DNA from 3 places in the Levilactobacillus sp. genome. Region 3 is predicted to be linked to each of the others. Evidence: riboswitches for the same ligand, from Rfam matches in the RefSeq annotation. Region 3 holds a riboswitch; each other region holds the start of a gene.
What was found. Region 3 has a riboswitch for thiamine pyrophosphate ahead of thiW (energy coupling factor transporter S component ThiW). Riboswitches for the same ligand answer to the same signal wherever they lie in the genome.
Positions count from the first base shown of each region.

Region 1: another riboswitch for thiamine pyrophosphate. It lies ahead of thiM (hydroxyethylthiazole kinase); the one in region 3 lies ahead of thiW (energy coupling factor transporter S component ThiW).
Region 2: another riboswitch for thiamine pyrophosphate. It lies ahead of LKH74_RS07340 (ECF transporter S component); the one in region 3 lies ahead of thiW (energy coupling factor transporter S component ThiW).

Region 1 is NZ_JALCJA010000002.1:188,548-190,784, reverse strand. Features, by position in the region: gene thiD (bifunctional hydroxymethylpyrimidine kinase/phosphomethylpyrimidine kinase) at 1-40, opposite strand, end outside; gene thiM (hydroxyethylthiazole kinase) at 628-1,416, opposite strand; TPP riboswitch at 1,601-1,704, opposite strand; gene LKH74_RS03635 (oxidoreductase) at 1,751-2,237, opposite strand, start outside.
Region 2 is NZ_JALCJA010000004.1:84,603-86,839, reverse strand. Features, by position in the region: gene LKH74_RS07345 (D-alanyl-D-alanine carboxypeptidase family protein) at 1-833, opposite strand, end outside; TPP riboswitch at 1,055-1,145, shown strand; gene LKH74_RS07340 (ECF transporter S component) at 1,230-1,796, shown strand; gene LKH74_RS07335 (ABC transporter ATP-binding protein) at 2,234-2,237, shown strand, end outside.
Region 3 is NZ_JALCJA010000003.1:411,526-413,762, reverse strand. Features, by position in the region: gene LKH74_RS06740 (hypothetical protein) at 1-680, opposite strand, end outside; TPP riboswitch at 812-911, shown strand; gene thiW (energy coupling factor transporter S component ThiW) at 1,003-1,491, shown strand; gene LKH74_RS06730 (hypothetical protein) at 1,674-2,138, opposite strand.

The sequences.
Region 1 (2,237 bases), on a different contig from region 3:
TCCCAGCAATCGTTAAGGTTTGTGGAAATTCATTTGCCATTGTTACTCATCCCTTCTGGTTCTACTTCTTTGATGATTAAATTATTGATAGGTTGTGGAAACTGTCCGCCTACCGCGGCACGAAATCTAGGTTGGAACGCTGGGGGAGGACGCCCCGAGCCAAAATGCGGTCTCGGTGCTTGCTTTGAGCCAGAAATTCGCTGTCTCAAAGTCACCAATTTGCCAGCAAAGCCCACTGGCAAATTCCCCGGCTGAACCTAGATTTCGCGCCACTCACGGCTCCGATTGTTGCTTATCAATCACCCTTACTTGAATAATCAACATGCCGTCAACGAGAACGACAACCATCTCCCCCAAAGCTGGGCGTTACGCTATCCAACAACAAGGTCACTACCCTGCCGGAGATCGCCGGGGTGGAGCCGGCTGTGTCGACGGTGTTGGCTGGCGTCGTTTGCCAGCCTACAGCGTGGGACGACTTTGGAGACTGGTGGGTTGCGCCAGGCTTCAAAGCGAGGCGGCAGACCGCCCTTCGGCTGGAGCCGTTCCCCATAGCAAGCGGAACCCCGGCAGGCGTAGGCACTGGTTTCCGCCATTTTCTGGATAAGGCGGCCAGCCCCGAAACATTTATTATTCGAAAGCCGCAATGCCTTCGATTTCCGCGACGGTGGTGGTTTGGAGCTTGTCGAGGAGCTTCACGATAAAGGTCCCCGCTCCCAGATTAGGCGTGGCTTCCGCGACCAGTTGGCCGATGGCCGCAAAGACCAGGCAGGCCGTTTGGGCCGCTTCAAAGTAGTCGTCCGTGACCGCGCAGAAGGCCGCCACGATGCTGGAGAGCATGTCGCCCGAGCCAACGTGGATCTGGAACAATTTCGTCCCGTTCAAGACCTTGACCGCCCGCTCACCATCCGTGATGACGTCCGTGGGGCCAGAGAGGATGACTACGCACTTTAATTTCTGCGCGCAGGCCTTGGCAATCGCCGTCCGGTCACCGGTGCCTTCGCCGGCGTCAATGCCCTTGGCCTGCCAGTCGACTCCCGCCAGTGCCGCAATTTCACCGGCATTGCCCCGAATCACGTCGGGATGAAAATCGTTTAACAGGCCGGTCGCCATTTGCATCCGGTATTTTACGGCGCCGACAGCCACTGGGTCGATCACCAGCGGCCGGTGTTGCCGGTTGGCGGACTGCCCCACGGCGCGAATCTGGGTGACCTGCGTGGCGGTGACGGCCCCCAGGTTCAGGCACACCGCCCCCGCCAGGCCAACCATTTCGTCCGCCTCGGCCACCTCTTCGGACATGATGGGCGACGCGCCAATCGCGTTGATGCCGTTAGCCACGTCCTGGACGGTCACGAAATTCGACACGTTAAAGACAATCGGGTTTTGTGCCCGTAATTCATCTAGCAAAGCCACTTTCATTGGTAATTCCTCCCTTGAATTGGTCCCGTAAACGGCCACTTCTAGCATACCCGGCCGGTGACACAAACCTGCGGGGTACGCCATGCATTTAACGGCCACCTAACGAACCACTATGTGAGCGCTTTAATTTTCCACCAAACAAAAAGCGGGCCCCGCCTCACGTTCAGTGAACCGGTGGCCCGTTGTGGGTGCCACGACACGTTCCCTTCGCAAGTCTGAACTTGACAGGTTCCAAGGGATCACGGTCGCCCGTATCTCAGCCCAGTGTGGACACCCCTAGTGTTGGTTTAAGTTAAGTATAGCAGGTTTAGCTGTCGACGCAACGCTTCTCATATTAATGGGTAAAACGTTGAGCCGCCTCACCAACGACGTGCCACATGTGGTCGATCATCTTGTCGGACATAAACCGGCGCGCCAGCAGCACCTGACTACCGGCCCCCGCATGATAGCGGGTCTTGGGCCGGCGCGACAAGGCAGCGCGGTCGACCAAGCGAGCAATCACGCGCGGCTGACTGGCAAACTGTTTGGCCACCGTCAAGACGGCCGCAGCCCGGTTCGCCGTTGGCCGGTAAGGACCCTGCGCCGAGGTGGCTTTCAAATGGTCGGCGGCGATGTCGGCCCACTCGGATTGAATGGACCCCGGTTCAACGACGATTGTTTGAATCCCCAACGGTTCCAGTTCTAAGCGCAAGGTATCCGACAGACCTTCCAGCGCAAATTTGGACGCCACGTACCAGCTGGCCATGGGTTGGGCAATCTTGCCGTCCACGGAGGTGATGTTGATGATGCGGCCGCTGTGTTGTTGGCGCATCATCGGCAGG
Region 2 (2,237 bases), on a different contig from region 3:
TTGTTGGCATTGGCCTTGCCGTAGGCGTAACCGAAGCGCTTCAGGTCACTGTTCTCCAGGCCCGAGGCCGAAACGAAGTGCGCCTTACCCAACTTCCAGGCCTTGGCTTGGGCGTTCATTTTCCGGATAAACTTGGCGTTACTACCGCTGACCCATTTGCCCAGCGCAATCGCCGAATTGTTGGACGAATCCAAGAAGGCCGCGTAGTAGAGCTGCTTGACGGTGTAGCGATGATTCAATTTAAAATGAAAGCCGCCACAATCCGCACTTCGGCTCATCGACACCAGGCCACGACTGGTAATCTTGACCTTATGATTCCAGTTGCTTTTTTTGCCGTCGATTTTCTTCAAGGTGAGATACAACGTCATGATTTTTGACACGGAGGCAATCGGCCGCGCCGTGTTGGCGTGCTTGGACCAGACGACCTTGCCCGTCTTGGCGTCCATGGCGACCGCAGCTTTGGCCTTGGTCAAGACGAACGGGGCCTTCCCACGCTTCAAGTAACCGTGCCAAATCCACCCCTTGACGCTGTGCTTGCTGTTTTGCACGTACAGGTAAATGCCCTTCGATTTACCGTGCTTGAGGGTTGCCTGCTTGGTGGCGTACCAGGTGGTATGGGGATGGGTCGTTAAGTTGCTGACCTTTTTGGTGTGTTTCTTGTTGTAAATGGCACCCTGACTGTGTTTCTTGTGGTAAGCGGTCTTCTTGATTTTCTTGGTGCTGACGGTGTGGTAGGCCGCCGCTTCGGCTGGCGAGGTCGGCATTAGCGCCCCACCCAACGTGACGAGCGCTCCGAGCGCCAAGGCCCAGTGATTGAGATGACTTTTCTTCATAAGTTAAGTGCTTCCTATCCTTTAATAATTAAGTTCACTAACAATTAGAATAGCACTCTTCCTCATCGCCGGATAGCGCATTTGGCCGTTTTGGACGGGCTTTTGGGGCTTTGTAACTAAACTGTAAAAAACGTTTCCATCCTGAATAGATCAACGACTCGGCACGTATTTTTCCAGTCACGGTTGCATTTACCCGCCAAATTAGTTACGCTTAGGGTATTCAAATACGACTGGGGTGCCTCGCGGCTGAGATCAAACCCATTGAACCTGCTCTGGTTAATACCAGCGAAGGGAACGCGTTATTTAGCTATCAATGAACCCCTACTAAGTTTTTAGTGGGGGATTTTTTTATTCGTTGGGCACCCCCGTCAAAACTCTCATAGGAGGCATCATCTCATGAAAAGTTGGCACATCCGCGATATTATTTTGGTCACGATTCTCGCAATTTTTATGGGCGTCATCTTCTGGATCATTAATCCCGTCTACACCTTCCTGGCGGCCGCTTTGGCCCCATTTGGTCTGCAACCCTTGGCAAATGAAATTCTGTTAGGTATCTGGGTCATGGCCGGTCCTTTAGCTGGCTTTATCATCCGCATCCCCGGTTCAGCGACGTTGGGAGAATTTCTCGGCGCCGTTGTTGAAATGTTTCTGGGCGGCGTCTGGGGCGCTAGCACGCTGATTTCCGGCGCGGTTCAAGGTCTCGGGGCCGAAATTGGGTTTGCGGTGACTGGCTACAAACGCTACAACTGGGTCAGCCTGAGTCTGAGTTGCCTGACCACGGCCATCGTGACCTTCACGTGGGACCTGTTCCGGAGTGGCTACGCTGCCTATCATTTGGGCTTTCTGGTACTGCTGTTTGCAGTGCGGTGCTTATCGATCTTCCTGTTCGGCGGCGTGCTGACCAAGCTGATCACCAACCTGCTGGCGCGGGCCCACGTCTTACCCAACGTCAGCGCCAAATAACCATTCTGTGCGCTGGCTTGGCAACATTGGTATTGGCTGGCCGCCTGCCGTTACGTGAAAGTCTAGGGGGGGACTGGTGCTGGGGGAAGACGGACCGAGCCAAAGTACGGTCTCGGTCCTTGCTTTGAGCCGAAGAACCCGTCTCAAAGTCACCAATTTGCCAGCAAAACCCACTGGCAAATTCCCCGGCTGAGCCTAGATTTCACTTCACTCTCGGCTCCTGCGGTGCATTACCGCTACGACAGCGTTAACTGTTATTTCACGTTGTTGGTTGTTCGCAACTGCGGTGAGTGGCGCAGGTTAGCTATTTCTCGGCCTTCTTAGGCACTATGCCTCGACTTTAAATCACTCAAGCTCTCGCAACTAATCACTTTCTGTTTCACGCTCATTAATTTTAAAAAAGTTTGCAAAATCTGTTTCACATTGGAGGAATTTTCGTGG
Region 3 (2,237 bases):
ACGCCCAACTGCCCCTTTCCCGTTGTCTCTAACGTCGTGTCACCCCGCTTCGGATCAATCAATTTGGCCAGGTGTGCGACGTTGTCTTGGCTGGCATCCGAGATTGACGTGGGGTCGAGTCCCTTGATACGGACCAGCTTGATGACAGCGGCGTAGGGCATTTGGGCCGGCGTCAGGTGATTGGACCAGTAGTAGTCATTCATCATGGCCAAGTGGTTGTTGAAGTCATAGCCATCCTTTTGGAGCTGAGTGACGATAAAATGATTCAGCGTGGTGGCATCGTCGCTGGTCAATTGGGGCGACAAGGTTAACCCATCAGTTGTGAGTTGTTGGCGCCGGTAAGTGCCAGACTGTAGGAAGCCGTGCCAGACCCACCCAGCCGTCCGCCGATTCTTGCTGACGACGTAGTAGTAGCGAGCCCGGTGCGTGCCGTGAATGAACAGCGCCGTTTGTTTGACGACCCAGGTCGTGTGCGGATAATTTTTAAGATTATGTAGTTTGCGCGAGTGCGTCCAGTTCCAAATGGCGTGCGACTGCCGATTCTTGTTGTGGTAGTACATGGCACCGGTGTGAAACGTGATGTGGTCGGCCATTGTATAGCGACTGGCCTGCGCCGTGGCTGGTAAAATGAGACCGCCCAACAGTGCGGCGGCCGTGATGGTGACAATCTTTTTTAGCATCGAATCCCTCCCGTTTCTCAGTATACCAGACCGAAAATAGTTCGGCGCAACAATCGCATTAATCCCGAATCAGTGCAGCGTATTATGTGTTGCAAACGACGGCCAGACCCGGTATAGTTGGGCACAACTAAAAAAGACACTAGGGGTGCCCGTGGGCTGAGATGGATGACAATCCAATCCCTTCGAACCTGTTGAGTTAACACTCGCGTAGGAAAGTGGTCGGTCTACTGAATGATCAGGAAAACCGTCGTCGTGGGGAACGGGGGACTTTTTTGGTAATTTAAGTAGGGATGTGAGTCGTGTGTCAAAGAAAGTGTATCCGATGACGTTGACCGCCATGCTGGTCGCGCTCGCCGTGATTGGCGGTAGCGCCTTTTCGTTTACCATTGGGGTAGCTAAGGTCGCGCCGGTCCAGCATTTGATCGATGTTGTGACCGGTGTCTTGCTGGGGCCGTGGTGGGCCTTGGCTCAGGCCTTTTTGACCTCGCTGATTCGTAATATCATGGGGACCGGGACCGTCTTGGCCTTTCCCGGCAGTATGATTGGCGCGTTTCTTAGCGGTTGGTTGTTCCAGCGAACGGGTAAATTGTTGGCGGCCGCGCTGGGCGAACTGGTGGGTTCCGGCATCTTAGGGGCCTTTGTGGCCTATCCGGTGGCGGCCTGGTTGATGGGCACGACCGGCGCCGTTTGGCTGTTCTTGCCAAGCTTTTTTATGAGTGCGTTGGTCGGCGTCATCGTGGGCTACGCGTTGTTAAAGGCGATGTGGCCAACCGTGATTGCGCCGCGGTTGCGTAAGTTACAGGGGAAGTAAAAAAGAATGGGCCAAAAGGCGATTAGCCGGCGAGCATTAAGGCTGCTAACCGAATAATCCTGGTTTTGGATTGTTTGGTTAGCAGTTTTAAGCGGAACCGGCTGCCTGTTGGCGCACGTTTCGGCTAGGTAGAGGTGACGCAAAAAGCCTGGGAGGTTTCCCCAGGCTCTTAAGTGAAAAGCTTATTTGGCAAGCAACTGGGCGCTGAACTTGGCTTGAAATTCGAGCTGATAGGTCTTACCCGATTTGGCCGTGAACCGCTTGCCAGTGCGCTTGGTGCCGTATTTTTGCAACGTCAATTGTTTACCCGACCGTTGTAATTTGGTATACGACCAGGTCTTGTCCAACCGGTCGTAGGCCCGCAAACGGTACTGCTTGCCAGAACGTCGGTAGGCCAGGCGATTGCCGCCATAATCATGGTTGCCGTAATCGTACATGACGTACAGCCACTTTGGTGTCAGTACCATGGCATTGTTGGTGACGGTCGTGTCGTGGCCCTTTCGTTGGACCCGTGGTTTGGCGTACCACACGCCGCGCATGATCTGGGGCGTCCCCATGGTCCATTTCGCCGCTTGCGCCGTGGTCGTGCCGCTGACACCCAGGGCTAAGCCGAGCGTCAGGATGGTGCCGGTCAGTAGTTTGTGCAAAGTAATCCCCTCCGATGGCATTAGTATAGCAAATTTCATACGTAAACGGTACCATCGGCGAATGGTGGTGGCCATTTCCTAACAAAAGTTCTAAACTTT